4 regions of the Sinorhizobium sp. 7-81 genome follow, and region 1 is predicted to be linked to each of the others. Evidence: predicted binding sites of a transcription regulator. Region 1 holds the regulator's gene; each other region holds the start of a gene.
The links. Region 1 encodes PhoB, which activates phosphate uptake and scavenging genes when phosphate is short. Its sites were predicted from a motif close to TGTCATNNANCTGTCAT; they were not measured.

Region 1 (8,048 bases):
TGATCTCCGCCAGCGCACGCACGCAGCTGCGCAACATCGTCGTCGCGGATCCGTCGATCATCGGCAAAACGGTGCCGGTGACGCTGCTTGCCGAAGCGAACATCGATTCCGCTTTCAAGGGCCAGATCGACCTGTCGGTCGCTGAAACCAATCGCAAGGTCAAGGACCAGCAGGTTGCCTGGATGAACGAGCTCGCCGATGCCGGCATACTCAAGACGAGCTTCAACACGGGTATCTTCACATTCGGCGCATCGAGCCGTCCGGAAGCGGCGGGCGTTGGCGTTGCCCTGATCGGCTCTCTCTACATGATGCTGATCGTTCTGGTTCTGTCGCTGCCGATCGGCGTGGCCGCCTCGATCTATCTCGAGGAGTTCGCACCAAAGAACCGGCTTACCGACCTGATCGAAGTCAACATCAACAACCTCGCGGCCGTACCGTCAATTGTCTACGGCCTTCTCGGCCTCGCCGTCTTTATAAATTTCGCCGGCTTGCCGCGTTCGGCCGCGCTCGTCGGCGGTTTCGTGCCGACGATCATCATCGCCACGCGGGCGGCTCTGAAGGCCGTTCCACCGTCGATCCGTTCCGCCGCGCTCGGTCTCGGCGCATCGAAGATGCAAACGATTTTCCATCACGTGTTGCCGCTTGCCATGCCTGGCATCCTGACCGGAACGATCATCGGCCTTGCGCACGCCCTCGGCGAAACCGCGCCGTTGCTGTTGATCGGCATGGTCGCCTTCGTGGTTGATTTTCCGGGATCGCCGCTGGAGCCGTCCACGGCCCTCCCGGTGCAGATCTATATGTGGGCGAACGAGGCGGAGCGCGCCTTTGTCGAGCGGACGTCCGGGGCGATCATCATTCTCTTGATCTTCCTGGTCTTCATGAACCTGGGCGCAATTCTCTTGCGGCGTCGCTTTGAGCGCCGCTGGTAGTGGGGTAAGGACTATGAACATGATGTCGGAAGCTGCAGTGGAAAAGGCTCTGGACCTGAAAATGAACACGGTGCCCTACAAGATGATCGGCAAGGATGTGTCGGTCTATTACGGCGAGAAGCGCGCGCTCTTCGACGTCAATCTCAACATCCGTGAAAACACCGTGACAGCCCTGATCGGTCCATCGGGCTGCGGCAAGTCGACGTTCCTGCGCACGCTGAACCGCATGAACGATACGATCGAGAACTGCCGGGTGACCGGCAAGATCACGCTCGACGAGGACGATATTTACGATCCGAGCATCGATGTCGTGGAACTGCGCGCCCGTGTCGGCATGGTGTTCCAGAAGCCGAACCCGTTCCCGAAATCTATCTACGAGAACGTCGCCTACGGTCCTCGTATTCATGGTCTCGCCCGCACGAAAGCGGAATTCGATGAGGTCGTCGAAACGAGCCTGCAAAAGGCGGGCCTTTTCAATGAGGTCAAAGATCGGCTGCAAGAGCCGGGCACCGGCCTCTCCGGCGGTCAGCAGCAGCGCCTCTGTATCGCGCGCGCCGTTGCGGTCAGCCCCGAAGTGATCCTGATGGACGAGCCCTGCTCGGCGCTCGATCCGATCGCCACCGCGAAGGTCGAGGAGCTCATTCACGAGCTGCGTGCGAATTTCACGATCGTGATCGTGACCCATTCGATGCAGCAGGCCGCGCGTGTGTCGCAACGCACCGCCATGTTCCACCTCGGCAATCTCGTCGAGGAGAACGACACCGACAAGATGTTCACCAATCCGGATGATCAGCGCACGCAGGACTATATTATGGGTCGGTTCGGCTAAAGCGGTTTCCAACCCTTACGATCGATGAAGGTCCGTCCAGAACAGCGCGCGCCTTGAGGAAACGAAAATGACTCATGCACACATAATGTCCGCCTTCGACGAGGAGTTGAAATATCTCACGCGCCGGATCTCCGAGATGGGCGGGCTTGCCGAGCAGATGGTGGCGGACTCTGTCCGGGCGCTGGTGAACTCGGATCTGGCCTTGGCGCAGAAGGTGATTTCGGACGACGCGATCCTCGACGACGCCGAGCGTCAGATCGGCGAGAAGGCGATCGTCACCATCGCCAAGCGTCAGCCAATGGCGTCGGATCTCCGCGAGATCATGGGGTCGATCCGGATCGCCGCCGATTTGGAGCGTGTCGGCGACCTCGGCAAGAATACCGCCAAACGCGTGATCGCGGTCGCCGGATCCGGCATTCCGCGCAAGCTCGCGCGTGGCCTGGAGCATCTTGCGGAGCTGGCCCTGGTCCAGCTCAAGGAAGTGCTCGACGTCTATGCCTCCCGTTCGCCGGAAAAGGCGAACAGCATCCGCGAGCGCGATGAAGAGATCGACGCGATCTACACGTCGCTTTTCCGCGAGTTGCTGACCTATATGATGGAAGATCCGCGCAACATCACGCCGTGCACGCATCTTCTCTTCTGCGCCAAGAACATCGAGCGTATCGGCGACCATGCGACCAACATCGCCGAAACGATCTATTACATGGCGACGGGTGCTCAGCCGCAAGGCGAACGGCCGAAGGACGACACGACGTCGTCGCTGGGCTCCGTGACGGACTAGAGCAATTCCAGGACAACGGTTTTTCGTCCGGAGTTGCGTCGTTCAGAGATTTAGGTCGTTTCACTGTTTCAATGAAACGATCTAGGGCGCCCGATACCCGCATGCGCAGGTGCATGCGTTAATCTTGTCCCGGTCGCGAGTATTCGCGCCCGTATTGTGCCGCGGTGGCATGACGGCACCCGCGCGTGGGAAGGAGCATGACCGAATGTTGCCGAAGATCGCTGTTGTCGAGGACGAGGAGGCGCTGAGCGTCCTCCTGCGCTACAATCTCGAGGCCGAAGGATTCGACGTCGATACGATCCTGCGTGGAGACGAGGCTGAAATCCGCCTTCAGGAGCGGTTGCCCGATCTGTTGATCCTCGACTGGATGCTGCCCGGAGTGTCCGGCATCGAACTTTGCCGCCGGCTGCGGCAGAGGCCGGAAACGGAGCGCCTGCCGATTATCATGCTGACTGCGCGCGGCGAGGAAAGCGAGCGGGTTCGTGGTCTCGCCACCGGCGCGGACGACTATGTCGTCAAGCCGTTCTCTACGCCGGAACTGATGGCAAGGGTGAAGGCGATGCTGCGGCGCGCCAAGCCCGAGGTACTTTCGACGCTCTTGCGCTGCGGCGACATCGAGCTCGATCGCGAGACGCACCGGGTCCACAGGCGCAGCCGCGAGGTTCGGCTCGGACCGACGGAGTTCCGGCTGCTGGAGTTCCTGATGTCCTCGCCGGGGCGCGTCTTCTCCCGTTCACAGCTTCTCGACGGCGTGTGGGGTCATGACATTTATGTCGACGAACGCACAGTGGACGTGCATGTCGGTCGTCTGCGCAAGGCGCTGAACTTTTCGAACATGCCCGATGTCATTCGCACCGTGCGCGGTGCCGGCTATTCACTTGAAAGCTGAAGGCCGCTGTTGTCCGGTTTCTGCATGCATAAAAAAGGGGCCTTTAGGCCCCTTTTCATTTGCGTTCGCAAGACCGATCAGCGCATCCGCCGGCGCTCGCCGGAAGGCTGATAGGCGAGCCGCGTGTGATAGCTGCAATAAGGCGACGATTCCGGCGAGTCATTGCCGCAGAAATGGAACTCTTCCTTCAAAGGATCGCCGATCGGCCACTTGCAGGTGCGCTCGCTGAGCTCCGTCAGGCCGAGGCGGCGGGACATCGGAACGACGACATTGGGTGCGTGTTCGAGGTCCTGATCCGCGACGAGATCGACTTCGATCTCTTCCTTGAGCACGGTGGCACCAGCGGTGCGGGTGACGGTGCGGGTTGTGACACGCGCGGCGTAATTCGGCGCGCGGGGAGCGGAAGTGGTGCGCTTCGGGCGTGCGGCAGTGGTCGCGCCGCCGGCCTTGGCCCGCCCCGGCAGGCTCAGCCGGTGAACCTTGCCGATGACGGCATTACGGCTGACGCCACCCAGTTGTGCCGCGATCTGGCTGGCGCTCAGGCCTTCCGACCACAGCTTCTTCAGTTTCTCCACCCGCTCGTCAGTCCAGTTCATTCTGCACTCTCCGTTCTCGGCGTTGGATGGCAGAATCCATCACCATGCTCCGGAAAAACTCCGGAGCTGCAACGCGATAACTCTTTTGGTGACTAGGTCCGCCGCATGCGTCTAGTAATTGAATATTAACCTACTGGCAGGGTGACTCCGTGGCAAGAGTCGCGGGAATCGCGCCGAATCGATTTCGGGGTTTTCCCCAACTTGCTCGCTGGCCGTTGCATTTTTGCAAGCCCTCGCCGGACGTTTTTTCGCACGTCGGAATCTAAGCCTTCAGGGCCGTTGCAAGCCTTGGTTTTGTTGACATTGCAGTGCGAAATAGGAATAGTGCCTGCGCCGCCGAAAGGCGGCATTTTTGATTTTTATCGGACGCGATCAGCCGATATCGATGCCAACAGGACGGAAGGAGAAGTTCGCCATGGCCGCAACAACGCCGCTCTACGACACCTATATGCGCGCGCCGTTGCGTTTCGAGCGAGGCGAGGGCGTCTGGCTTATCGCCGAAGACGGCTCGCGCTATCTCGATTTTGCCGCAGGCGTTGCCGTGAACTCGCTTGGCCATGCACATCCGCACCTCGTCGAGGCGCTGAAGGCGCAGGCGGACAAGGTCTGGCATCTTTCCAACCTCTACGAGGTTCCCGGGCAGGAAAGCCTGGCCCGCCGGCTGACCGCCGTGACCTTCGCGGACCGCGTGTTCTTCACCAATTCGGGTGCGGAAGCGCTCGAATGCGCGATCAAGACTGCGCGTCGCTATCATTTCGCCAAAGGGCATTCGGAAAAGTTCCATATCATCACCTTCGAAGGCGCCTTCCATGGCCGCACGATCGCGACGATCGCGGCCGGCGGCCAACAGAAGTACATCGAGGGTTTCGGGCCAAAGGCGCCAGGCTTCTATCAGGTTCCTTTCGGCGACCTCGCTGCGGTCAAGGATGCGATCAATGACGAGACGGCGGCGATCCTGATCGAACCGATCCAGGGCGAGGGCGGCATTCGCCTGGCCAGCAAGGAGTTTCTGCAGGAGTTGCGGGCGCTTTGCGACGAGTTCGGCCTGCTGCTGATCCTCGACGAGGTTCAGTGCGGCGTCGGGCGGACTGGCAAGCTCTTCGCCCATGAGTGGGCCGGCATCCGGCCCGACATCATGGCTGTCGCGAAGGGCATCGGCGGCGGCTTTCCTCTGGGCGCGTGCCTTTCGACCGAAGAAGCGGCCGCTGGCATGGTCACGGGGACGCACGGATCGACCTATGGCGGCAATCCGCTGGCAATGGCGGTCGGCAACGCGGTGCTCGACGTTGTTCTCGCCGACGGCTTCCTGGACCAGGTGCGCGACGTCACTCTCGTTTTCCGGCAGGGGCTCGCGTCGCTCAAGGACCGTTTTCCGGATGTGATCGAGGAAATCCGCGGGGACGGACTGATGCTCGGGATCAAGGCAAAGGTGCCCTCGGCCGATCTGTTGAAGGCAATCCGCGCGGAGAAGCTGCTTGTAGTTCCGGCCGGCGAAAACGTGCTGCGCCTGTTGCCGCCGTTGATCACCACTGCCGCCGAAGCCCGAGAAGGGCTCGCAAGGCTTGAGCGTGCCGCCGAAGCGGTCAGAAGCAACAGCGGCAATGCGGCGGCCTGAACGGCCTGACTTTCACGACAGGAATTTTGAGTGATGACCGGTACCAGACACTTTCTCGATCTTTCGGCGATGACGGCTGCCGACTTGAGGACGATCATTGACGACGCCCGCGTTCGCAAGACGGCGACCAAAGCGGGCACCGCTGAACGGCCGCTTGCCGGCAAGGTGCTCGCGATGATTTTCGAGAAGCCCTCCACCCGCACGCGCATCTCCTTTGACGTCGGCATGCGCCAGCTCGGTGGCGAGACGCTGTTTCTTTCCGGAACCGAAATGCAGCTTGGCCGGGCCGAGACGATCGGCGATACGGCAAAGGTTCTTTCGCGCTATGTCGACGCCATCATGATCCGCACGACAAATCATCGCCGGCTGTTGGAACTCGCCGAACACGCCACGGTGCCGGTTATCAATGGATTGACCGATGATACGCATCCCTGCCAGATCATGGCAGACATCATGACGTTCGAGGAGCATCGCGGGCCCGTCAAGGGCAAGACGATCGCCTGGGCGGGTGATGGCAACAACGTGCTCCATTCGCTGGTCGAAGGCTCGGCGCGTTTCGGATATCGCATGAACATGGCGGTGCCGCTCGGTTCCGAGCCGCAGGACAAGTTCCTCAACTGGGCGCGCAGCAATGGCGGTGAGATCCTGCTTTGCCATGAGGCCGAGGAGGCCGTCGCGGGAGCCAATTGCGTCGTCACCGACACCTGGGTATCGATGAACCAGGAGCACCGCGCCCGCGGCCACAATGTTTTCCAACCCTACCAGGTCAATGGGGCATTGATGAAGCACGCCGCGCCGGACGCACTGTTCATGCACTGCCTGCCGGCGCACCGTGGCGAAGAGGTGACGGACGAGGTCATCGACGGCCCACAATCGGTTGTTTTCGACGAGGCGGAGAACCGGTTGCATGCACAGAAATCGATCCTTGCCTGGTGCATGGGCGTCGTCTGACGAGCGCGGTACCGGTCTTTTGACGGCATTCCGCCCTGATCCGAAGACCCGGTCGTTTGGGGTGGTCCTGGAATGGCCGGTTCGGGACCGTCGGAGACCGGAAGCCCGTGGAACCGGGGTGCCTATTGAATTTTCCGCGCTGAAACACAATTTAGGCGGCATGAGGCCGGCTCCGGTCATGCTGCCGGATAGTGGCCGCCAATCAGTCATTGTGCATTGTGAGCGCGTGCCGCGCACCGTCGGAATGCACGTGCCTTCTGGACAAATCCGATCGCGACAGGGTCAAATGAAATAACGGGCAGACTGCGCCGGGGTATCTATGTCCCCACGCGCCTCGCCCGCGATGCAAGGAGCAAGATATGACAGAAACAGCGCGGGGGCTTGGCGAGTTCGATTTTGCCGGCGACGACCATGTCGTGCCCTTCCAGGTCGAGGGGCTCGACGTGCGCGGGCGCGCCGTGCAGCTCGGCCCTATGCTCGATGCCATCCTGGAGCGGCACAGTTATCCGCTGCCGGTGGCGCGGCTGGTCGCAGAGACGGTGGTGCTGACGGTGCTGCTCGGCACGTCGCTGAAGTTCGAGGGCAAGCTGATCGTTCAGACTCAGGGCGACGGTCCGGTCGATCTCGTCGTGGCGGACTTTTCCACGCCGGACCGGGTCCGGGCCTACGCCCGTTACAGCCAGGAGGCCCTGGCCGCCGCGGAGGAGGGGGGGCGCACGCAGCCCCACGAACTCCTTGGCAGGGGCGTTCTTGCCTTCACCATCGACCAGGGCGCCCACATGCAGCGCTACCAGGGTATTGTCGAACTCGACGGTGCAACGCTCGAGGAAATCGCCGGTGTCTATTTCCGCCAGTCGGAGCAGATCCCGACCAAGGTGCGCCTTGGTGTCGCCGAGCTTCTCGATCGCGACGAAAACGGCAAGCCGCGGCACCGCTGGCGCGCCGGCGGCATGGTTGCCCAGTTCCTGCCGGACGCCCCTGAACGCATGCGCCAGCCGGACCTTCCGGGGGGCGACGGCGACGAGGGGGAGGAGACGTTCCACCTCTTTGAGGAAGATGATCTCTGGTCGGAGGCGAAGGTGATGGTCGAGACGATCGACACCGACGAGCTGACCGACCCGACCGTCGGAACGGAAAGGCTGCTCTATCGGCTGTTCCACGAACGCGGGGTCCGTGTCTATCAGCCGCAAGCTGTCTATGATCGCTGCAGCTGCTCGCGCGAGAAGATCCGCGGGGTGTTGGCGGGGCTCGACAGCGATGACATCGAAAGCAGCATCGAAGACGGCGTGATCAAGGTGACGTGCGAGTTCTGCTCCACCACCTATCGTTTCGAGGCGAGCGAGGTGCGTCCCCAGTGATGTGCCTTAGCTGATGCGTTTTGGCTACCGGGGCCGCACCCTCAGTTGAGGGTGCGGACGAGCCCGGGCGAATCAAGCGAGAAGGCGGGGATCGCCACAT
Region 2 (8,048 bases), 850 kb from region 1:
GGCCTCATTCGGACCGTAGACAAGGTGAAAGTCCGGTTGCCCGGATTTGGCGTCGCCGAAATCGAGGCTCCGCCCGGTGAACTTGCCGTAGCGCACAAGGTCGAGTTGCTGCAGCCGCATCAATCGCCACCCTTGGCGGCGGCGTGGAGATGTGCCAGCACATCCGCGCTCCCCATCAGCCCGGCACTCATCACCAGTTCTTCAAGCGCGCTTTCATCGGGCGCAAGCGTCTGTCGCAGCTCAAGTGGCAACTGCTGCAAGAGCTCTTCGGCGACAGTTCTTATTTCCTTCCGAAAGCCGAAGCCCGGTAGCACCTCGTTTTCGACAAGGGCGGCAAGTTCCTCCACCGGCTCTCGCGAAGGCCGATCGTATTCATCTCGCGGCTCCCGGCAGTGAAGCTCAATTTTCTCTACCCAGCATCCACTGAGCCCAACAGCAATGTTCGTGAGCTCGGTTTCCAAAAGATCCGCGTCTCTTCTCAGGCGCCAGGCAAGCGGAGAAGCGCCCGTCAGCGATAAACGCAGAATGAGGTTCTCCGCCGAGATCTGGTGTCGGAGTCGGGCGAGTGCACGGGTCACCAGATCCAACGCGTCGCGCCATTCCACCGCGCCGGTGATATCCACGGAAAGCCGCTCAAACACGGCCGCGCCGATCGAGCGCTCCTCGATCTCGACACGTCCGTCGTCGTCGATCGTCACGACGGTTACGCCCTTCGCACCCCCTTCGTTGATGTCGCGACCCTGCGGCATGCCCGGCATGACGACAAAGGGCTGCGTGCTGTGCACCTGGCGCTGGTGAACATGGCCGAGCGCCCAATAGTCGAAGCCATGCCGTTGGAGATCGGCGACACTGCAGGGCGCATAGCGATCATGCCCCTCCGAACCGGAAAGGCTCGTGTGCAGCATGCCGATGTTGATCGCTTCGGCGACCGGCGGATGGAAGGACGGCAGCAGGCTCTCCGGTGCGTGCGGATTGGCGAAGCTCACCCCGTGAACATGAACTGTCCTCCCGTTTGCCATTGCCTTGGCAAGCATCGGCTTGCTCCGCCCCTGGAAGACGTGAACGGAAGGTGGCAGCGTCAGTTCGCGCGTTACCTGGGATTGGGCGTCATGGTTGCCGCGAATGAGAAACGTCCTGATGCCGGCCTCGTCCAGGCGACGCAGCTCGCCGGCGAGAAAAAGCGCCGTGTTCATGGAGGTCTGGCTGCCGTCATAGAGGTCGCCGGCGATCAACAGGGCGTCGACGCTTTCGGCGATACACAGGTCGACGATCTTTGCCAATGCGCCTCGGGTGGCGCCGCGCACGAGATCGGCGAGCTCCGCATTCCTGAGAGCCAGGCTTCGCAAGGGTGAATCGAGGTGGAGGTCTGCGGTGTGAACGAAGCGGAAGGGCATGGCCGGACCATGGCCCGGCGCTGCCTCGCCCGTCAATGGCGCCCAATCACTCGACCACAGGCGATCCGGTCACCATCCCCAACGTCGTCGGCCTCACCAACAAGATCGCTTTCCTTTCAACGGATCGCGCAGCCGATTGCGCCGACCCTATACAACCGCAGACAGCAATTCTTCGCCTCACAACATTGACGGCCCTCTACAACGCGGGCCGTTTCCTTTTGCTGAATAAGCGCACCTTAAGAATTAGGAGGTTTTTGTCGACAAATGTGCCAATTGTAACTATCAATAGTGTTACTGCCATTTGACATGGCACCTCAACATATACCTATGACGGTCATGAAGAAGACAATCGAAGTTTCCGAGAAGCTGTTCGAACTTTATCATCGCGTTCATCGATTGGTGAACGAGTCGATGACGGAGGAAGGCGTATCGCTTGCCCGAAGCAAGTTCCTGTTCTTTCTGAGCAAGCTCGGCCCTTGCCGATCCACCGATATCGCCTGCGCGCTCAACTTCGCGCCACGCACAGTCACCGAGGCGATCGACGGGCTGGAGCGCGACCGTCTGGTGATGAGGAAGCCTGACCCCGAGGACCGCCGCGCGAAAATCGTCTCGATCACAGAGACCGGCCGGGTCGTGCTCGAAGCGGCCGAACATCCGCGCAAGCAGCTCATTGAGGAAATCTTTTCGGCACTCGACGACGAGCAGCTGGACCAGCTTTACGAAATCGTCAGGCAACTCGTGGAGAAGACCGACGAAATTCGCAAACGCAAGGAAGAAGCCGAAGAGGCTGAGGTGGCCGTCGCGCGCTAGAGACGCCCACCATCCACGAAGTTCCCAGAAAAATCAGAAAGAGGCCGGAACGTCATGTCCCGGCCTCTTTCATTTTCTCCAGGCGTTTGCGGTTACATCGCGTCGATGGCGCCGATGGAGAAGAACAGGGTTTCGCCGGAGGAATCGTCGACGCCGTCGTTGTCCGTGACCACATAACCGTTGCCAGCCGCATCGACAGTGAAGCCCTCGACCTTGTCGACGACATAGCCGTTCAGCGCTTTCAATTCCGGAATGAGGTCACGCACCTCTTCCTTCTTGACGACCGGCAGTTCGCCGCCGAGTGCAGCCGGCTTCAGATCAGCAAGTGCAACGCGGTAAAGCTTCTTGAGCCCAGCCGCCTCACCGATCAGATTGTCGCGCTCGATGATGTAGGCGTAGCTGCCGTGGACGGAGATTTCCGAAAGGCCGACCCAGCCATCTTCGGACTTGTCGAGCGGATACCGCACGCCACCCCATTCCTTGGTCGCCGGACTATAGGAGACGATCTTGACGAAGCCCTTCTCGTCATCCTTCCATTCGCGCTGAACCGCCATCCAGAGAACCTGATCGTCGCCCTCGCCGACCGTCGCGATGCCTTCGAAGCCATAGCGGATCTCGTTCGCGCGCAGCGCTTCCGGCAGCGCGATCTCTTCCTTGATCTCGCCCTTCTTGTTCACATGGAAAATCGCGTGGCTGTAGAGCTTGTCCGAGTTGCCTTCCGAGGCGAGCCAGAAGCCGCCTTCGCCATCATTGGCGATGCCTTCGATGTCGAGCTTCTGGGCCGGCACACCGTCACGGGTGATCGGCAGAGCTTCGGTGATCACGGCCGGCTTCTGCGAGGCGTCGATCGTGAAAATCGTCGGCCGGGACGCGAAGACGGAATCGTTGACGGCGCGCAGGAAGCCCGGCTTGTCTTCGACCGCAGCGAGCCCCGAAAGAGCGCCGAAGCCTATAGGCAGTCCGTCCTTCTCCGAGGAGCGGATCTGCGGATAGGCGGCGTCGCCTTCCGCGCGTTCATAGATCATGACATGGGCGCGCGCGCCGCCGTCTTCGACGAGATCGACTTCGTTCGCCGTTGCGAACAGGTTACGATCCGAAATCGCCACTGCGCCCTCGGGAGATATTCCGGAGGGGAGAAGCTGGAGCAGCTCGGGTTCGGCGCCGGTGTCCTTGTAGACGCCAACGATCGAGGCGCGCTCCGAGAGCACGAAGAGGAGATTGTCGTCACCGAAGCGCGCCGCTTCGAGACCCTCCGGCTCAACGCCTTTCGCGGATGATCTCTTGTCCGGATAGTGGCCGATCGCCGCAATCGCATGCTCGAAGGCCGCGCCAGACTCGAACAGCACTTTGCCGGTCGTATCGAAGATCGTGAAACCGCGCGCTCCGCCTTCGTAGTCGCCCTCGTTGGCAACAACCAGTCGGTTGTCGTCGAGCCATTTCACCGCATCCGGCTCCCGCTTGCGGCCCGCCTGCTCGCCGGTAAACGAGATAGCACCGTCGCGCTTGGCGTCGATGTTCTTGAGATCGACCGTGCCGGCCGAAAAATGCGTCTTCACGGCGGCGGATTCGCCGTCGATGACGACGATGTGGTTGTTTTCCTGCAGCGTCAGGGCGATTTCGTCCTTGCCGTTGAAGGCAACGAATTCCGGCTCCGGATCTTCGCTGGCTGTCTCGGCGAGACCGGTCAGCGCCACATGCTTGATGCTCGCGCAGTCGGCGACACCATCCTTCAAGGAAAGAATGACGAGATCGCCCGCCGGCATCTGCGGAATCTCCCCGTCATTCACCTCCTCGTCGCGCTCGTTTTCGATCGCAATTGCGGCAAGCGTCTTGTCCTTATTGATCGCAACCGAATCCGGCTGGCCGCCAAGGTCGCAGGTCGCATCGATCTTCTTCGTCGCAAGATCGACGACGGCGACAAGACCGGAGGGCTTGGTGAAGCTTTCGCGCGTGTTGACGGCGACGAGGGCCTTCGTGCCGGCGACAGCAACCGATGTCGGTTCGCCATCAAAAGAGACGATGCCGCCCGCTTTCGGTGCCTTGGCATCGGTGATGTCGATGAAGCCGATGCGCTTGCCGGGGCTGTCGGAGTAGATGAGCGTTTTGCCATCTTCGCTTGCCGTTATGATTTCGGCCGAGGTCGCGGCTTTGCGATCCGCACCTTCCGGCAGATTGTCGGCGACGGCAAAGGATGCGATGCGGTTGAAAACCTGTTCTGCCTGCGCGGCTGACGCCGTCGATGCGGCGAGCGCTGCCGCCAATGCTGCGGTGATTGAAAATGTCTTCATGTGTCCCTCCGTGTCGCGACACATGGGCAAATATCCCTCACGCATGTGCCGCTGTTGGCATCCGGAATCGCTCGATCGTTTCACGCGCCGGATGGGAGGCTTTTGCAACCGTCCTGTAACAGCTCAATGACAGGAGATAGAAACGAAAAGAGGCCCGGGCGGACCGGGCCTCAATTGATCTGCTTGCGTGCTTCCGCCATCAGGCGGCTCCGCGGCAGATGAAACATGAACCTCTCTGCTGCCTATGTTCTCACGAGGGAAACGGGCAAGACAGGGTGCGATGTTCGCTCGGGTTCTCGAACCCCCGCAAACACCAGATTAGTTGACAGCGTCCTTCAGGCCCTTGCCGGCCGTGAACTTCGGCACGTTGCGTGCCGGGATGTCAACTTCCGCGCCCGTGGACGGGTTGCGGCCCTTCGAGGCTTCGCGGCGGGTCACGGAGAAATTGCCGAAACCGACGAGGCGGATATCGCCACCGTTCTTCAGCTCAGCCTGGATGGTCTCGAAAACTGCATCAACTGCAGAAGATGCATCGGTCTTGGAAAGTCCGGCCTTCTCAGCAACGGCAGACACGAGCTCATTTTTGTTCATGTTTCCACCCCTTTCATATGGTTCGAAACGACTGTCTTCCTAAGCCGGGGCGGCTTGCGCATCGCCCACGTCTTGCCATTCCCAATTGCGCCTAATCCCTTGGAATGCAAGGCTCGCGGAAGGCTTTTACAACAAAAAAGACCGGCAAAAGGCCGGTCTTCCTTGTTTTTCTGGCCAGGGGCGCAAGTGGGACACAGTCCCACGCCCCTTCCGGCACTTGATCAGTGCGCGATCGAAGCGCCCGCTTCGTCCTGCGAATCGACCGCTGCGACGGGCGAAGGCTGGTTCGCCGGATCCCATTCGATCGGTTCGGGGCGACGCGACAGGGCATGTTCGAGGACCTCGCCCATCCGCGAAACCGGGATGATTTCGAGGCTGTTCTTCACATTGTCCGGAATCTCGGCCAGATCCTTGGCATTCTCCTCGGGGATCAGCACCTTCTTGATACCGCCGCGCAGAGCCGCCAACAGCTTTTCCTTCAGGCCGCCGATCGGCAGCACGCGACCGCGCAAGGTGATCTCGCCGGTCATGGCGACATCCTTGGAGATCGGTATGCCGGTCATAACCGAGACGATGGCGGTCGCCATCGCGACACCAGCCGACGGTCCGTCCTTCGGCGTCGCACCTTCGGGCACATGCACGTGGATGTCACGCCGGTCGAAAAGCGGCGGCTCGATGCCGAAATCGATCGCACGCGAACGGACATAGGATGCCGCCGCCGAAATCGACTCCTTCATCACGTCGCGCAGGTTGCCGGTGACCGTCATGCGGCCCTTGCCGGGCATCATGACGCCCTCGATCGTCAGCAGTTCGCCGCCGACCTCGGTCCAAGCCAGTCCCGTGACCACCCCGACTTGGTCGTCGCGCTCGGCCTCGCCGTGGCGGAACCGCGGCACGCCGAGATAGTCGTTGACGTTCGCCGCCGTCACTTCGACCTTCTTGGTCTTACCCTTGAGGATCTCCGTCACAGCCTTTCGGGCGAGCTTCATCAGTTCGCGCTCGAAGTTGCGGACGCCGGCTTCACGCGTATAGGTCTGGATGACGGCCATCAGAGCATCGTCGGTCACCGAGAATTCCTTCGGCTGCAGAGCGTGGTCGCGTATCGCCTTCGGCAACAGGTGCCGCTTCGCAATCTCCAGCTTTTCCTCTTCGGTGTAACCGGCGATCCGGATCACCTCCATGCGGTCCATCAGCGGCGCCGGAATATTCAACGTATTCGCGGTGGTGATGAACATCACGCTGGAGAGGTCATATTCGACTTCCAGGTAGTGATCCATGAAGGTCGAGTTCTGTTCCGGATCGAGCACTTCCAGAAGCGCCGAGGACGGATCGCCGCGGAAGTCCTGGCCCATCTTGTCGATCTCGTCGAGCAAGAAGAGCGGGTTGGACTTCTTCGCCTTCTTCATCGACTGGACGACCTTGCCGGGCATAGAGCCGATATAGGTCCGACGGTGGCCGCGGATCTCAGCCTCGTCGCGAACGCCACCGAGTGCCATGCGGATATACTCGCGGCCCGTTGCCTTCGCGATCGACTTCGCGAGTGAGGTCTTGCCGACGCCGGGCGGGCCGACGAGGCACAGGATCGGTCCTTTGATCTTGGAGGAGCGTGCCTGTACCGCAAGGTACTCGACGATGCGTTCCTTGACCTTGTCCAAGCCGAAGTGATCGGTGTCGAGCACCTTCTCTGCGTGGTTGAGGTCGGTCTTGATCTTCGACTTCTTGCCCCAGGGCATGCCGAGCAGCCAGTCCAGATAGTTGCGCACGACCGTGGCTTCCGCCGACATCGGGCTCATCTGGCGCAGCTTCTTCAACTCCGCATCAGCCTTCTCGCGCGCCTCCTTGGAGAGCTTGGTCTTGGCAATGCGCTCTTCGATTTCGGCCATCTCGTCGCGGCCGTCCTCGCTGTCGCCAAGCTCCTTCTGGATCGCCTTCATCTGCTCGTTGAGATAGTACTCGCGCTGGGTCTTCTCCATCTGGCGCTTGACGCGCGAACGGATGCGCTTTTCGACCTGGAGAACCGAAATCTCGCCTTCCATGAAGCCGAGGGCCTTTTCGAGGCGCATCTTCACGCTCGTCGTCTCCAGCATTTCCTGCTTTTCGACGATCTTGATGGAGAGGTGCGATGCGACCGTGTCGGCAAGCTTCGAATAATCTTCGATCTGGCTTGCGACGCCGACGACCTCGGGAGAAATCTTCTTGTTGAGCTTTACATAGCTCTCGAACTCGGACACCACCGAGCGGCTCAACGCTTCAATCTCGACCGGATCTTCTTCCGGCTCGTGGAGCGCATTGGCCTGTGCTTCATAAAATTCCTCGCGCTCGGTATAACGATCGATCTCCGCGCGCGAGCGCCCTTCGACGAGAACCTTGACGGTGCCGTCGGGAAGCTTCAGCAACTGCAATACGTTGGCAATGGTTCCGACATGATAAATGGCGGACGGTTCCGGATCGTCATCGGTGGCGTTGATCTGGGTGGCAAGCATTATCTGCTTGTCCGTGCCCATAACCTCTTCCAGCGCGCGGATCGACTTCTCCCGCCCGACGAAGAGCGGCACGATCATGTGCGGGAAGACTACGATGTCACGCAGCGGCAGAACCGGATAGGTCGCGCTTTCAGTCGCCGAGGACGTTTTGTTCGTCATATCATTTCCTTTCCGTCCCGATTTCGGGCCCGTTCCCGGGAGCCCTACGGCACTCCCGGCTGTCATATTTTCTACATGAAAGTGGAGAGCAAGAGCGGCCTTTTCAAGGTACGGCGCAGCCTCCTCCTTCACGGATAGTTTCCGATCCCTATGCCAGGACGCTGTTGCGGACCTTGCGACGGGACGCTGAAACATCAACGACAGGCAGCAAACGAGCCTTCACTGAATCGTCGCATCATCGCGTTGTTGCCGCACTTTAGCAACAACCGTTTCATTAAATCGAACGGGCTGCGGCCGTATCTCAACAGCTATTGCACAATATG
Region 3 (8,048 bases), 780 kb from region 1:
CGACATTTTCGATGGTGACGAAAGGCATGTCGTAGTAGCCGTCGCCGCCGCCCTGACGCTTCCGGTTTTCCGGATCGGCGATTTTGAGGAGGTCGATGTAACCGATCTTGCGCACGGCCTTGCCGGCGTTTTCGTCGGTCATCTCGATCTTGTAGAGGCGCTTGAGCTTGGAGCCAACCGCGAAGCAGTCGGGCTTCGGATCCTTCGGGTCTGCGCACGCCTTCTCGACAGTGCCGGCCCCGTTGTCACGCTCGATGACCAGCGCGGTCGTCTCGTCGAGCATATTGAAGTCGCCGATCGCCTCGCCGCCCTCGGCGAGCGGATAGAGCCAGCTGCGCCCGGTCCAAGCCTTGCTCGCGACATCGAGTTCGATGATCCGCAGCGCCGGCCTGCCTTCTGCCTGCTCGACCGATTCATTGTCGGTCCAGATCGGCCCTTCGAGCAGGCCGTAAAGCTTGCTGCCGTCCTTGGACATAGCCAGGCCCTCGTAGCCGCCGGAACGCTTCAGGTTGAAGGCCGGCATTTTCTTGGACGGGTCCGCCTGCAGGGTCAGTGTGGGATTGTCAGGAGACATGACCGATTTGCCGTCGACAACGGTCGGGACAATATCGGTCAGTTTGCCGGCCGTGTCGAATTTCAGGATGGAGGGACCGAACTCTTCACCGACCCAGAAGCCGTCGGCGACCGGCTGGATCGATTCCACATCGAAATCGGCGCCGGTGAGATAGCGGTTGGCCGAGCCTTCCATGACGATCGGGAAGGGAGCCTTGCGGTCGGGGTCGGACAGGAAGACGGTTTGCAGCGCTTCGACCTTGCCGGCGTCCCAGTCGATCTTCACTTGGTGAAGCATCAGCATGGCGTCGGTCGAGTTCAGCTTGTTGCCGAAACCATTGTCGGAAAGGCTCCAGAAGGTACCGTCCGGCATCGTCTTGATGCCGGAAAAGCCCTGCATCGGCTGACCGTTGAAAGGCAGCGACAATCCGGTCGGGCGAACGCCGTCCTTGCCGGCCACGCTGCCGAGCTCCACGGCACGCTTCCGGTCGGCGGTCGTGAATTTCCCCGAGGTCTTGAGATAATCCGCCGCGTCAGCCGGCGCTGCAATGATCGTGTTGGCGGGAAGGACGGCATGCGCCTTCAGCGTCGCCGGAAAGGCTTTCTCCCCGGCGTGCGCCGTCGCTGCCATCACGAGAATCAGCGCCGCGGAGGCGAAAAGTACTTTCGTCATGAAGTTCACCATGGGTTGGAGGTCTGAGACCGGTCCCCGATAGGCGCCTTTGATGACGGCTGGTTGATGCTTGTCTGACAGCCCGATGAAGCTTTGATGACATTGGCATCCTGCTCGAACGTTCAAGATCGGCAGCCGCTTCGGGCGTTAGCATTGTCGGGAAGAATGGAGATGAGTGGTCACAAATGTTCGAGACGAAATTTGCAATCATCCTGCGGGACGACCTCGCCCTATGGCAGAAGCTGAACGTCACCGCCTTTCTCGCGACGGGCATCGTCGGGCAGAAGCCGGAGGTTATCGGCGAGGCATATCGCGATGCTGCCGGTAATATCTATAACGCGCTCAGCATCCAGCCGATCATCGTGCTGTCGGCAGACGGGATCACCCTTGGCAACATTCAGCGACGCGCTTTGGAAAGGCAGGTTCGCACGTCGCTCTACGTCGACGAAATGTTCTCGACCGGGCACGACGCAGCCAACCGGGAAGTCTTTTCGAGATCAGCGCCCGATAATGCCAAGGTGGCGGGCATCGCGATCCACGCGGAGAAGAAGCTCGTCGACAAGATCACGAAGGGGGCAAAGCTACACGGTTAGCTTCGGCGGAAGACTTTGCCCCGCCGTGCGTCAGGCCGCCAACGCGAAGAGCGAAAACGCCGAGTTTCTGGCCGCGGCCTTTGACCTCCTGTTCGCCGAGGTCTTCGCTGCGCACGAAGGCCGGCAGCCGCATCCGTCTGAGAAGGTCGGAAGAAATCAGAACCTGGCGATCGAAGGTCCGGCAAAAGCCTTCGAGGCGCGCCGTGGTGTTCACCGTGTCGCCGAAATAGGTGATCTTGTGTTTGTCGACGCCGATCTCGGCGGCAACGATCGTTCCGCCATGCAATGCGGCGCGAAGGCTCGGAACCTCGCCGTATTCCTTGCGCCACCGGTGAGCATCCGCGTCGATCTGGTCAAGAATGTCGAACACGCAACGAATACAGGCGGCGTCGGCAATGGCGCGGTCGAACGGCCAGGTGATCACCGCCGCATCGCCGATATAGTCGTCGATCGAGCCGCCATAGCGCAGCACCGGATCGGCCATGGTGGCAAAGACCCTTCCCAGATATTCCTGCGTCTTGAGATCGCCGAACCGCTCCGCGAAGGACGTGGAGCCAGCGAGGTCGACGAAAAGGAACACGCGCTCTTCCTGAATCGGCTTGCGGTAGCGTCCGGTGAGCAGGTTCAGGAAGACGTCGCGGCCAAGCAGTTCCCGTACCCGCAAGACGAAGATGATCGGACCGGAGATTGCCAGTGCGACGAGGAGCACGTTCAGCGATGGGATCATCTCCCCGGGATGGCCCGCCAGTCGCAGCAGCAAGCCTGCGGCCGCAAAGCCGACATTGACGAGCGCGAAATAGACCGCAATGGAAGAGAGAAGAAAGCCCGGCGTCGCAAGGCCGTGGATCTTCCTGTAAAGGCGCCGGAAAATGATGCGCCGTTCGAAGGCGAGGATCGGCATGCAACTGAATAGCGCATAGGTTGCACCGATCAGGCCGCCGTCGCCGTAAACGACCCAGGCATAGGCCACACCGCTGCCGGCGACGACAAGGAGCAGCAGGATCAACTCGAGCGTGGAGAATCGCCAGCGCATTTACGGAGGCCTCGGAATCGGAAAATACACAGGACAATCGCGGATCGGACGCCGGTCCGCAATGCGTTGAGACACCTGATCTTGGGATCAGCCTCGGGTTTTGTCTTCGCCGGTGCCGGATTCAAACGGAAGGCTCCTGGCCCCAGAGGCACCGTCCGTTTGCATGAGTCGTTTTCCGCGTTCGCCCCCTCATTCCGCTGCCGCGACTTCTCGGCGTTTTGACGAGGAGAAGGGGAATGTTGCGCTGCCCAAGTCCCCTCTCCCTGACGGCAGGAGAGGGTTAGGGTGAGGGGCAACAACTGCGATGGGCGATCCGCTCGCTCTCAGCCGCCGATTTCCATCGCTTCGATCTTCTTGTCGACGAAGCGGAGGGCCACCTCGCCGTTGATGAGCTTCAGCGCTGTTTCGCCGAAGAGCTCGCGCCGCCAGCCTTTCAGCGCCGCGACATCGGCCTTTTCGCCTTCGGCGGCGATGCGGTCGAGGTCTTCGCTATTGGCGATGATCTTCGCGGCGACGCCTTCCTTTTCGGCGATGAGCTTCAGAAGGACCTTCAGCATTTCGCCCGCTGCAGCAGCACCCTCGGGCGCATGGTTCTGGCGGGGCAGGCGCGGCAGTTCCGGTTTCGGAATCGCAAGTGCCTCGTTCACGGCCTCGACGACGGCCGTGCCTGCGTTGGAGCGTTCCCACCCCTTGGGGACGGTTCTGAGCCGTCCCAGCGCCTCGGCATCCTTGGGCTGCTGCTGCGCGATCTCGTAGATCGCATCGTCCTTGAGTATCCGCCCACGCGGAACGTTGCGCGTGCGCGCCTCGCGTTCTCGCCAGGCCGCCACCTTCTGCAGGACCGCCAGTTCGATCGGCTTCTTGACGCGCATCTTCAGCCGCTGCCAGGCATTGTCCGGATGGAGGTCATAGGTTTCCCGGCTCTCCAGGATCGCCATCTCCTCGGCCAACCACGACGAGCGGCCCTCGCGCGCGAGCTCTGCTGTCAGATACTGGTAGATATCCCTCAGATGCGTGACGTCGGCGAGTGCGTAGTCGAGCTGCTTGTCCGTGAGCGGTCGGCGGCTCCAATCGGTAAAGCGCGAAGACTTGTCGATCTGCTCGTTCTTGATGCGGTTGACCAGCTGGTCGTAGGAGACGCTGTCGCCGAAGCCGCAGACCATTGCCGCCACCTGGGTGTCGAAGAGCGGATGTGGAATAAGGTTGCCGAGATGATGGATGATCTCGATGTCCTGGCGGGCTGCGTGAAAGACCTTGACGACGTCCGAATTGCCCATGAGTTCGAAGAACGGCGAGAGGTCGATTCCAGGCGCCATCGGGTCCACGATGACGGCGAGATCGGGGCTCGCCATCTGGATAAGGCAAAGCTCCGGCCAGAACGTTGTTTCGCGCAGGAATTCAGTGTCGATCGTAATATAACTTGACTGGGCCAACTGTTTGCAGGCGGCCTCTAAATCTACTGTCGTTTGAATCATCGGGTTTTTAATCACTGTGGCGGAAATGCGGCTTACCCTCCGTGTATCGTTTCGCGGCTGTTGTCACAATCGAAATTGTCAGACCACCTTGAAATATCCGGTCATGCCGGTCTTCTGATGTTCGATGATGTGGCAGTGGATCACCCAATCGCCGAGGTTGTCCGCAACCAGCGCTACTTCCGCCTGTTCGTCCGGGAGGAGCAGGATTGTGTCCGTCGGGGGCAGCAGGAAGCTCCGCTTGTTGGAGGTGAGAATGCGGAAGCTCAGGCCGTGCAGATGGATCGGATGCGCGTGCGGCGTGCGATTGGAAATCTGCAGCACATAGCTCCTGCCGAGCTTCAGTTCCTCGATCGGCGCGATCGGATCCGGCGTGTCTCCCGGCCACGGAACCTTGTTGATTGCCCAGAAGGTATAGCCGAGCGAGCCGCAAATCGAGGCTGTCGCCTTGTGTTCGGCCGTCGCCGTCAGGTCGATCGGTATTCGTTTGGCCGTCGAAAGGTCGGCTTCCGCAATCGGATTGGCGGGCAGGGGAGCGATGTCGCGCAGGTCGCGCTTCAGCGAGGTTCCGGCCGCCCGGAACGTTGCGATGGCCCAGGGCTGCGACCCGCGGAAATTGCCGAGCGTTGCTCCTTGGCCCTCGCTCTCCGGCATTCGGACGGCGAGATCGACGCGCTGCCCCGGCCCGATGTCGATGCGATCGAGCGGGAAGGGATCTTCGACGGGATTGCCGTCGAGGGCTATTACCTTCGCCGCCGCGCCTTCGAGCGCCAGCGTGTAGATGCGCGTGACGTCGGTGGCGGCAATCCTCACCCGGACGAGACCGCCGGCAGGCCCCTCAATGGTCGGTTGGCGCTGCCAGTTCGTCGTCCTTACCGTGCCGTAGGTGCCACCCCGCGCCGCATCGCGGGGCTTGAACGGATCGATGAACTTGCCGCCCGCGCCGAGCCGCCAGTCACGGAGATTGAGGACAATTTCGGCATCGAAGACCGGGTCCTCGGGGTTCTCGACCACGACAACGCCCGCGAGCCCCCGTCCAATCTGTGTGAGCGTGTTGCAATGCGGGTGGTACCAGAACGTGCCCGCATCGGGCGGCGTGAAGACATAGTCGAAAGTGTCGCCGGGATAGACGTAGGGCTGGGTTATCTCCGGCACGCCGTCCATCGCATTGGCGATCCTCAAGCCGTGCCAATGGACCGTGGTTGGTTCGTCGAGATGGTTCACCAGTCTTGCCGCGTAGGCTTCTCCCTTGCGCATTCTTAAGACCGGAGGCATGCCGCCGTGGGGGGCATCATCAAGGCCGTAGGTCATGATTTTCGGCGTCACGCCATCGGCTGCGATCCTCACATCCGCGAATTGCGCCGCCAGGATTTGCGGATCGGGAGAGGCGACGGCGCGTGCGGCAACGCCGGCACCCAAGGCGAAAGCGCCTCCAAGCGCGGCCGAGCCCTGGAGAAACGTTCGGCGGCTGAACATCGGCATCATGACGTCCCGTGGTGCGGATAAGCGATCGGAGCGTTTCTAAACCTGATTTTCATAATCAGCAATTCGCCCGAAAGGTCATCTTGCCGCAGCTGTCGCTACCGCGCGTCCTCTCGCTGCTGACCGCCGGCAAGCTTGTTGAAGAAGGACGACGTCCGCAGGAGATTGCGAAACGGCATCGCGCGCTCTTCCGCCGGGACCGGCCCGCGTGCCGTCATGCGCCGGAGCGTGTAGAGCATGAAAAGGGCGAGGATTGCGGCGGTATAGGTGAAGAGCGCCTGCGGTCCGAAGAGGTCGAGCATGAAGGAGGCGAAGAGTGGGCCGATGATCGCGCCGAGCGACCAGAAGAAGAGCATGCCTGCGGAGACCAGCGCATGCTGCCCCTCGGCCGCATGGTCGTTGGCGTGCGCCGAACAGAGCGAGTAGAGCGGCATCGCGAAGGCGCCAAAGGCGAAGATGCCGGCAAAATTCAGCCACTCGTCGCTGCCTGCGCCGAAGGCGAGAAAAAGTCCGGCCAGAAGCGAGCCAAGCGTGGCGATCAGGATGATCAGGCGCCGGTCGACCTGGTCTGAATAGTGCCCGAGCGGATATTGCAGCACCACGCCGCCGATGATGCCCGCGCTCATGAAGGTCGCGATCGCGGTGACGGAGAGGCCGATGCCCTGGGCATAGATCGGCCCCAGCGAGCGGAAGGCCGCGTTCGTAAGGCCGACGACGATACAGCCGACCGTCGCGAGCGGGGAGATGTTCCACAGCGCCCGGACGTCGAATCGGATCGCTTCCGGGGCCACGGGACTTGACCGGTCGGCAAAGGATATCGGCACGAGCGAGAGTGTCAGCGCCATCGAGATGATTGCGAAAAGCTCGAACCCGCCGATACCGACACCCGGAATCACATACTGTGCGGCAGTGACGGAGCCGAGGTCGACCAGCCGGTAAACGGAAAGCGTGCGTGCCCGGTTGGCGTTGGTAACGCTGGCGTTCAGCCAACTTTCGACCGTCGCAAAAAGGCTCGCGAAACAGATTCCGGCAAGAAGCCGCATCAGGAACCAGAACCACGGGTCGATGAGCAGCACCATCGAGATCGCCGTCGCGGACGCGATCGCGGCCATCGCCGAGAACGTGCGGATATGGCCGATTGCCCGAAGGATGCGGGTGACATAGATGCAGCCGATGGCAAAGCCGATATTGTAGCCAGCGCCGACAAGGCCGATCAGCGAGGTCGAGAATCCCTCCTCGAGCGCGCGCAGCGAAATGAAAGTCCCCTGCAAACCGTTACCGCCGATGAGAATGCCTGCGGTGACGAGAAGCGGGATAAGCGGGCGGATCTGGGACATTGGGGGCTGGAAGCATCCGGATGGCGGCCGCGGCTTAAAGGGAAATACCGGCTTATCCTTGTTTAGCGGCGGTTTGCAGCCAGGGACAGTAGCAATTTGTGGCCTTTTGCCTTCTTTTTGCGCCACATCGCTCGCAAAGCTCACTGCAATAGGGAAGCGTCCGTTCATGACTCTTGTCGCCGCAACACACGTCGCGGCCTTGACAAAACCGGCGCATCATGCGCTTTTCCGCCCGATTTTGACCATGCCGCGCGCCGTAAGCGAGCCTGCGTGGTTTTCTGCAATTCCAGGATTAGACGATGCACCGTTACCGCAGCCACACCTGTGCCGCTCTCCGCAAGTCGGATGTCGGCTCCACCGTTCGCCTCTCCGGCTGGGTTCACCGCGTCCGCGATCATGGCGGCGTGCTGTTCATCGACCTGCGCGATCACTATGGCATGACCCAGGTCGTCGCCGATCCGGATTCTCCAGCCTTCAAGACGGCCGAAACCGTGCGCGGTGAATGGGTTATCCGCATCGACGGAACGGTGAAGGCCCGCACCGACGAAACCGTCAACAAGAACATGCCGACCGGTGAGATCGAACTCTACGCCCGCGAGATCGAAGTCCTGTCGGCGGCAAAGGAACTGCCGCTGCCGGTCTTCGGCGAGCCGGATTATCCGGAAGATGTGCGCCTGAAATACCGCTTCCTGGATCTCCGCCGCGAGACGCTGCATCGCAACATCGTCAAGCGCACCGAGATCATTTCGGCCATGCGCCGGGGCATGAGCGAGATTGGCTTCACCGAATATACGACACCGATCCTGACGGCGTCGTCGCCGGAAGGCGCGCGTGACTTCCTGGTGCCGAGCCGCATTCATCCGGGGAACTTTTACGCGCTGCCGCAGGCGCCGCAGCAATACAAGC
Region 4 (8,048 bases), on a different contig from region 1:
CATGACGGCCGTCATCCTCACCGGCGGGATCGATCTCTCCGTCGGTTCGATGATGGCGATCTGCAGCGTCGTTTGCGCCATGCTCCTGACGGTGCCCGGCGAAACCCCGGCGGTTTTCCTGGGAATTCCGGCTGTCGGCCTCGCCTCGCTTCTTGTCGGCGCGGTCGTCGTTCGCTTCGTTTTCCTCAACAGCGAGAAAGCGCGGGGTGGGGAAGCCAATGTCAGGGACGTGCACCTCAATCGGGTGCGTGGCACGCTCCTGCCTGCGGTTGGCGGCATCCTCTTGTGCGCGCTGGTGCTGAGCTTTCTGCTGCCGCAGGTGCAGACGAAATTCGGCGTGCTCGGCGTCCTCCTGGTTGCGCCTGCCGTGGGCCTGCTTTTCGGCACGATCAACGGCGCCATCATCGTCGTCGGCAGGTTGCAGCCGTTCATCGTCACCCTGGCGATGATGGTGACGGCGCTTGGCATCGCGCGCCTCACAGCCGGTCAGAACAATGCGGTGCTGCCGGTTTACACCGGGACCAACGCCACTGCCGATTTCGACGTGCTTCGCCAGCTCGTCTTCGGCATTGTGCCGATGCCGGGCATCTTCTTCATCGTGGCGATCATCCTTTACAGCATCGTCCTGCGCTTCACGCCTTTCGGCCGCTACGTCTATGCGATCGGTGGAAACGAGGAGGCGGCGCGGCTCTCCGGCATCAATGCCGGGCGGGTGAAGATCATCACCTATGCTATCTCCGGGCTGCTCGCCGGTATCGCGGCGGTGCTCTATGTGGCCCAGTATCGGCAAGGCAAGCCGGACGCCGGCGCAGGACTGGAACTCGACGCAATCGCGGCCGTAGTGATCGGCGGCACGAGCCTTATGGGCGGGCGCGGCAGCCTTGCCGGGACGTTCTGCGGCGTCCTGATCTTCGGGCTGCTCTCCAATATCCTGCAGCTTCACAACATCAACTCCAATCTTCAGCTGGTGCTGAAGGGCGTGATCATCATCGGCACGGTGCTCGTTCAGGAGCGCAACGCCTACGATGTGCTTGCCCATTTGCGGCTGACAAGCCGACGCCCGGCGCAAAGCGAAACGGCCGCGGAGGAGCGGCCGGCAAGAGAGACCCTGTCTCTAACCATGGGAGGAAAAGAAGAATGAAACGTCGTGACATCATGAGACTGGCGGCCATTGCGGCCGTTCTCGCGGCCTCCACCGCCCTCTTGCCGGGCAAGGATGCGCTCGCCCAGGACAAGAAGTGGCGGATCGGCTTCAGCCAGGCAACGACCATCGAGCCGTGGCGCGCGCAGTTCAACAAGGACATCATCGCAGAAGCGGCGAAGCATCCGGAAGTCGAGCTCATCATCACGGATGGCGAGGACAAGACGGAAAAACAGGTGGCGGACGTCGAAAACCTGATCCGTCAGGAAGTCGACGCGCTGCTCATATCACCTAAGGAATCGGCGGGTTTGACGGGCGTTGTCCAGCAGGCGATCGACGCGAAGATCCCGGTTTTCGTTCTCGACCGCAACGTCGAGACCGACCAGTACACCCAGTTCGTCGGCGGCGACAACAAGCTGATCGGACGGGCGGCCGGCGAACACGCCGTGGAGCTCCTCGGCGGCAAGGGCAAGGCTGAGGGCAACATCGTCGAGATCTGGGGCGGCATGGGCACGCAACCGGCACACGACAGGCACGATGGCTTCCACGAATTCACCGACAAGGAGCCGGGCATCAAGCACCTGCTCGACCAACAGTCCGGCGATTGGAAGCAGGACCAGGCCTATAACATTATGGCGACCGCACTCCGCAACAACGAGAAGATCGATCTCGTCTACGGCCACAATGACCCGATGGCCTACGGAGCCTATCTGGCGGCAAAGGATGCCGGCCGTGAGAAGGAAATCAAGTTCCTCGGCATTGACGCGCTGCCGGGTGAGGGCGTGACCTGGGTCAACAACGGCGAACTCACCGCGACCTTCCTCTATGCGACGCCCGGTGCCGAGGGGCTTCGCCAGGCAATCAAGTTCCTGAACGGCGAGAAGGTCGAAAAGACCGTGACGCTCGACACGATGACGATCACCAAGGAAAACGCCGCGGAGATCATGAAGGCAAACGGACTGTAGGCGCAGCATACCGGGCGGCGAAATGCCGCCCGGTATGCTGATAAAAACGTCGCCTGCGAGTTGGCGCCCACCGGGACCAAAGCTTTGCAGGAGCATCCGGGCAAGCTGGTCGGCGCAGTGGCAAAATCGCAACTACAACGTGTTATGCACTGCAGCGATAACGCCGCAGAGCACGCAGCTCTTGCATTCCGTTCCGTGACACGGTTCTGTTACAAAATCGTCACAATCCGGGAGAAGGAGCATGTTCGACGGTAAGATCGAACTGGCGGATTGGCACCACTGCGCCGCGGGACATCAGCGCAGCATCTTCGCGCATCCGCTCTATCCAAATGTTTTGATAAAGGTTCTGAAACCGGAATCGAGGGGAGAGGGCGGCACCCGGCGGTCGAAGAGGAGGCTTCGTTTCCTGAACAGGTTCAAGCGCTTCGGGGCATATCGGACGTTTCAGCGTGAGGTCGATGAATTCCTTGAGCAGGCGAGAAGGTTCTCCCTTGCCGATCGTGTCGAACTTCCCATCCCGAGGATATTCGGTTTCGCCAATACCGATTATGGCCTCGGTTTGATTGTCGAAAAGATAACGATGAGCAATGGGGAGATCGCTCCCACCCTGCGTGAATTGGCGCTTTCGGGCCGATTGACCGCAACACATCTCAAGATGATCGATGAGCTCTTCGAACGCTTCTGCCGGCTGCACATCGTCATGATGGACGTCAATCCCGGCAATTTCGTCGTCACGGATCGCCGGGGATTCGAGGAACTCATCTGCGTCGATGGTACTGGAGAAATGAGTCCTCTGCACATATTCGCCTTCAGCCGCCGCATGAACGAAGCAAGGCTCCGGCGGATGCGCGCGAAGTTGCTTACGAAGCTTGCCGGAACCCTGGCATGCTCCGCCGCGGTGAGTGGAGATGAAAGTGTCCGCGCCGCCCTCGCAAGGTACCAGCGGCAGACAGGCCAGCTAACTCGCTCGATAGGTCTTTCGCCTGATCCCGCCCACTGACCGCGCCTTACGTGCCGATATCGGGCGCTGGACGAGGAGGCGGCCGCCTTCCCGCGAGCGGTTGAGAGCACGTTCGACGCCTTGCCACCGATGTGCGCCTCACGCGCGAGATACTGCGCCGGATCGAAGCCAGCCAGCGAGACGGCGACGATTTCGCCTTAACTAAAGGCCGAACCCGCCAGGCGCACCTTGGGCGACACTTGGAAACCACATGCCTTCGGCGCCACGCCAGCCGACAATCGGGATGTCGCACTTGCGATCGAACTTGCCGATAGGTGCCTGGCGTATACAATTCTCCTCGGTCCGGAATTTGTGGCCGGGAATCTGGATCGTACTGTCTTGCGCATAGGAGATAGCGCATGATGACAAGGCCAGCGCCGTCAAGGCGGACAGGGTGCTCTTCGGCATAGTAAGTTCTCCCCCATTTCAGCAAATGCTGATTTTACATCAGACGGGGAAGGTTGGCCTTTAGCCTTTCCGAACTAGCTCGGACGGAGCACGTCTCCGCTCTTGGCGCAGACGGAGTCCAATTGCTCTTGATATCGTTTGCGCTGCTATTATCATGGGCGTATGCGACGTTCGAAGCGGTTCCCTTGGATGGAACGGGCGAGAGCCCAAGCAGGATGACGAATACGTCGCGATCGGAGCTGCAGCGGACCCGGCCAACCCATCTGCAGCTCTGTTTGTTTTGAGGGTAAAAACTTTCGAATTTCGCGGCGACCGCATGTTCCCTTAAGCTCATTGAAAACAATGAGCCTTTGGCCCCGTCTATTTCGTCCCTTAGTGCATCACCGACAGCGCGGCGGCGAAGAAATCCTCGCCACCGAAATTGCCCGACTTCAGGGCCAGAAGCATGTCGCCCTGGGGGTTGCCGATCGTCCGGAGCACCGGCACGCCGGGCGCGATTTCCGGGCCGATCAGGAAAGCCGGGATGGCAAGCTGATCCACTGCCGCACCGGAGGTTTCGCCGCCGGCGACGACGAGACGCCGCACGCCTCTTGCCACCAGTTCGGCAGCGATGGCCGAGGTTGCGGCCTCGATCGCGCGCCCCGATATTTCACGCCCATAGCGCGATTGCAGCCGGGAAACGGCCTCCGGCGTTGCGCTTGCGGCGATGATGACGGGGCCTGCGTCCATTCGTTCTCCCGCCCAGGAAAGCGCGGCGGAGATCTCGTCCGGCGCTGCGGTGAGCAGTTTTTCGGGGTCGAGCCTCAGGACCGGCATTGACTGTTCGACGACGGCAAGCTGACGAAGGGTCGCCCTGGAGCAACTGCCGGCGATGATGGCGGCATGCCCGCCGACGGGGCGGATGGCATCAGCCGCGGCGGTGGCCTTCGGCGGCACGCGACCGGAACGCACCAGTGCGCGCGCGAGCCCCAAGCCGAGACCGGATGCGCCGGTCGAGACCGGTGTCTCGAGTACCGCTTCGCCGAGGATTTCGAGGTCACGCTCGAAGATCGCGTCCGCGATAGCCGCTGTGAAGCCTTCTGCCCTGAGCTTATCGAGCCTCGCCCGCACTGCTGGCGCCCCGGTCGATACCGTCGCCAGGTCGACAAGCCCGATGCGGCCGCGTGATTGCCGAGCCATGACGCGAACCAGATTGGCGTCGTGCATGGGATTGAGCGGATGGTCTTTCAGCGGGCTTTCGTTCAGCGGCTCCGTACCGACGAAAAGGTGCCCGAGATAGACGGTGCGTCCCGTCTCCGGGAAGGCAGGCGTGACGAGCACGACGCCGCCGCCTGCCGCAGTGCTGAGGGCCTCCGTGACCGGGCCAATATTGCCGCCATCGGTGGAGTCGAAGGTTGAGCAGATCTTGTAAAGCACATGGCCAGCGCCGTGGTCGCGCAACCACTGCTCGGCTTGACCCGCAGCCACGACGGCTTCATCGGGCGGGACCGAGCGGATCTTCAGCGACACGACGACGGCGTCCACGTCGGGCAACGCCAGCGACGGGTCGGGAATGCCGACCGTCTGCACGGTGGCCAACCCGTTCTTCGTCAGCGTGTTTGCGAGGTCCGAGGCGCCGGTGTAATCATCAGCAATCGATCCGAGCAGGATGGTCATCAGCTAGCTCCGGGAAAACGGCTTGAACCAGTCAAGGCCGTCCAGTGTCCGGCCGCGCGGGACATATTCGCAGCCGACGAAACCATCATATCCGAGCCGGTCGATTTCCTCGAACAGATAGGCGTAGTTCAGCTCTTCGCCGTCGGGTTCATGGCGGGAGGGGATGCTCGCGACCTGAATGTGGCCGATCATCGGCAACAGGCGACGGAGCGCCATTGTGACGTCGCCGTGCAGAACCTGCCGATGATAGATGTCGAACTGGAGCTTGAGGTTCGGCAGGTCTAGTTCTGCGATAAGCCGCTCGGCCGTGCCAAAGTCGTTCAGGAAATAGCCCGGCATGTTTCGTCCGTTGATCGGTTCGATGAGCAGATCGATGCCGCTCTCCGCCAGCCGTTCGGCTGTGTAGACAATGGAGCGCCGGTAGCAGGATGCGGCTTTTTCGTCCTCGCTGTCGGCGAGGCCCGCCATCAGGTGCAGCCGTTTAGCGCTCGTCGCAGCGGCATAGTCCAGCGCCCGTTCCACACCGGACGTCAGTTCATCGAAGCGGCCGGGCAGCGCTGCGATGCCGCGCTCGCCGGCCGCCCAATTGCCGGGAGGCAGGTTGAACAGCGCCTGTTGCAGGCCGTTGCGGGCGAGCCGCTCAGCGATGGCATCCGGCGCAGCCTCGTAGGGAAACAGATATTCGACGGCGGTAAATCCTGCGTCCGCTGCCGCGTCGAAGCGGTCGAGGAAGGACCACTCGTTGAACATCAGCGTCAGGTTGGCGGCAAAGGCCGGCATTGTCGCGTCCTATTCGTTCTCTGAGTTGGGGCGGGGCAGCGCCGCGCCTGAAAGCTGGGCGTAGAGCCGGGCAAGGGAGGCATCGTCGTCGCGTCCCATGCCCGCGCCGGCAGCGGCGAGATACATCTGCAGCGCAGCGGCCGCGAGCGGCACTGGGTAGCGCTCCGACCGGGCCATGTCCTGGACGATGCCGAGATCCTTGACGAAGATCTCGATGGCGCTCCGGGGCGTATAGTCTCCGGCAAGCACATGCGGCACGCGGTTTTCGAACATCCAGGAATTGCCGGCGGATGCGGTGATCACCTCGTAGACCTTGCCGAGATCGAGCCCCTGTTTGGCGGCGAAGCTTATCGCTTCGCAGGCGGCCGCGATGTGGACGCCGGCAAGAAGCTGGTTGATCATCTTGAAGGCGGCTCCGGTCCCCGCCGTGTCTCCCAGTTCGTAGACCTTGGCCGCCATGGCCTCGAGGGCCGGGCGTGCTGTTTCGAAGGCGGCTTTCGAACCGGACGCCATGATTGTCAGTTCGCCGCTGGCCGCCTTTGCCGCACCCCCGGAAATCGGCGCGTCAAGGTAGTGGAACCCAAGCGCCTCGGCCCGTTGTGACAGGTCCCTTGCGACGGCCGGATCCATCGTTGCCGAGGAAACGAACACCGCGCCAGGCTTGATCGCACCGGCGATTCCTTCGGGGCCGAACAATATTGCTTCGGTCTGCGCAGCGTTGACGACCACGGAGACGATGATATCGGCCCCCCGCGCCGCTTCAGCCGCCGTGGCCGCGCCGCGGCCGCCTTCGGCGACGAACCGTTCGACCGCAGCTGGCATGATATCGTAGCCGACAACTTCGAGGCCCGCATGTTTCATCGACCGGGCCATGCCGAACCCCATCGAGCCGAGGCCGATCACGGCGGCAAGTGCGGTATTTTCTGCGTGCGATGACATGGCGGCATGCCCCAATCGAGGTAGGAGGTTGCGATATTCCGGTTGCCTGTTTCGGTGCCGGCAGCTCTTTTTAGTTCGTTTTGGCAGCGCTGCCAAACTGAAATTGGTAGCGCTGCCAAAAAATCTCGCTATTGATTTGGGCAAGAAATGCAGGGCGGCAATCTTGCTGGAAGGCACGCTTTGAACGTGAACCCGGAAACCAGGCACCAGACCATGGTGACGCTTGCGAAGGTCGCCGAAGCGGCCGGCGTCGGCGAGAGCACGGTTTCGCGCGTTCTGCGAAACCATGGCTCGTTCTCGCGCACGACGCGGGACCGGGTGATGGAAGCGGTCGAACGGCTTGGCTACGTTCCGAACCGGATCGCCGGGACGCTGGCTTCCGCCGGATCGCGTCTCGTCGCGCTGGTCATTCCGTCGCTGACGAACATCGTGTTCGCCGATGTGTTGCGCGGCGCGAGCGGTATATTGGAGGAAAGCCAGCACCAGGCCGTTTTTTCCGTGACCGATTACGATCCGGAAAAGGAGGAGGCGCTGGTTGCCGCGATGCTTGCCTGGCGGCCGACGGCGGTGATGCTGGCCGGCTTCGAGCACACCGAGGGCACGGTGAAGATGCTGCGGGCGAGCGGGTGCCGTGTGGTGGAATTGCTTGATCTCGACGGTACGGCACTGGACCTTGCCGTCGGCTTTTCGAATCGGGCGGCCGGAGCCGCCTCGGCCGATTTTCTGTTGAGACGCGGTTATCGCCGGATCGGCTATGTCGGTCACGATCCCGACCGGGACACCCGCGCCGCGAAGCGCTTTGCCGGCTTCCGAGAGAAGTTGGGCGCCGCCGGGATTCCACTCGTCGACCGTGAAATTCACGCCGGCGCCTCCTCGGTGGAAAACGGACGATCGGGGCTGGAGCGGCTGCTCGCGAGGACGCCCGACCTCGATGCAGTCTATTTCTCGAACGATGATATGGCGCTTGGCGGCTATTTCCATTGTCTGGCGCACGGTATTCCGATCCCCGCGCGCCTGGCACTTTTCGGCCATAACGGCCTCGACATTGGCCGGGTTACACCGCAGCCGCTCTCGACCATCCGCACGCCCCGGGTTGCGACCGGGCAGGTGGCGGCGGAACTCGTTGTCGCGGATACACCGTCGCAGGTCGTCGACCTCG

Region 2: the regulator PhoB is predicted to act here: its motif matches at 4,608-4,624, upstream of QN224_RS06375 (esterase-like activity of phytase family protein).
Region 3: the regulator PhoB is predicted to act here: its motif matches at 1,311-1,327, upstream of QN224_RS06025 (esterase-like activity of phytase family protein).
Region 4: the regulator PhoB is predicted to act here: its motif matches at 2,314-2,330, upstream of QN224_RS07405 (YrbL family protein).

Annotation. Positions count from the first base shown of each region.
Region 1 covers NZ_JASKLT010000001.1:473,678-481,725, forward strand. Annotated here, with positions in the region: gene pstA (phosphate ABC transporter permease PstA) at 1-929, shown strand, start outside; gene pstB (phosphate ABC transporter ATP-binding protein PstB) at 943-1,758, shown strand; gene phoU (phosphate signaling complex protein PhoU) at 1,826-2,539, shown strand; gene phoB (phosphate regulon transcriptional regulator PhoB) at 2,745-3,428, shown strand; gene QN224_RS02310 (GcrA family cell cycle regulator) at 3,506-4,024, opposite strand; gene QN224_RS02315 (aspartate aminotransferase family protein) at 4,440-5,639, shown strand; gene argF (ornithine carbamoyltransferase) at 5,673-6,590, shown strand; gene QN224_RS02325 (Hsp33 family molecular chaperone) at 6,950-7,948, shown strand; gene apaG (Co2+/Mg2+ efflux protein ApaG) at 7,990-8,048, opposite strand, start outside.
Region 2 covers NZ_JASKLT010000001.1:1,323,230-1,331,277, reverse strand. Annotated here, with positions in the region: partial or broken gene QN224_RS33845 (AAA family ATPase) at 1-120, opposite strand, end outside; gene QN224_RS06385 (exonuclease SbcCD subunit D) at 120-1,394, opposite strand; gene QN224_RS06380 (MarR family winged helix-turn-helix transcriptional regulator) at 1,731-2,204, shown strand; gene QN224_RS06375 (esterase-like activity of phytase family protein) at 2,297-4,492, opposite strand; gene hupB (DNA-binding protein HupB) at 4,811-5,083, opposite strand; gene lon (endopeptidase La) at 5,305-7,725, opposite strand.
Region 3 covers NZ_JASKLT010000001.1:1,254,939-1,262,986, forward strand. Annotated here, with positions in the region: gene QN224_RS06025 (esterase-like activity of phytase family protein) at 1-1,225, opposite strand, end outside; gene QN224_RS06030 (DUF2000 family protein) at 1,411-1,818, shown strand; gene QN224_RS06035 (adenylate/guanylate cyclase domain-containing protein) at 1,790-2,851, opposite strand; gene rnd (ribonuclease D) at 3,175-4,326, opposite strand; gene QN224_RS06045 (multicopper oxidase family protein) at 4,405-5,805, opposite strand; gene QN224_RS06050 (MFS transporter) at 5,904-7,142, opposite strand; gene aspS (aspartate--tRNA ligase) at 7,442-8,048, shown strand, end outside.
Region 4 covers NZ_JASKLT010000002.1:20,346-28,393, reverse strand. Annotated here, with positions in the region: gene QN224_RS07415 (ABC transporter permease) at 1-1,141, shown strand, start outside; gene QN224_RS07410 (substrate-binding domain-containing protein) at 1,138-2,106, shown strand; gene QN224_RS07405 (YrbL family protein) at 2,348-3,106, shown strand; gene QN224_RS07400 (hypothetical protein) at 3,269-3,514, opposite strand; gene otnK (3-oxo-tetronate kinase) at 3,887-5,170, opposite strand; gene otnI (2-oxo-tetronate isomerase) at 5,174-5,950, opposite strand; gene ltnD (L-threonate dehydrogenase) at 5,960-6,889, opposite strand; gene QN224_RS07380 (LacI family DNA-binding transcriptional regulator) at 7,103-8,048, shown strand, end outside.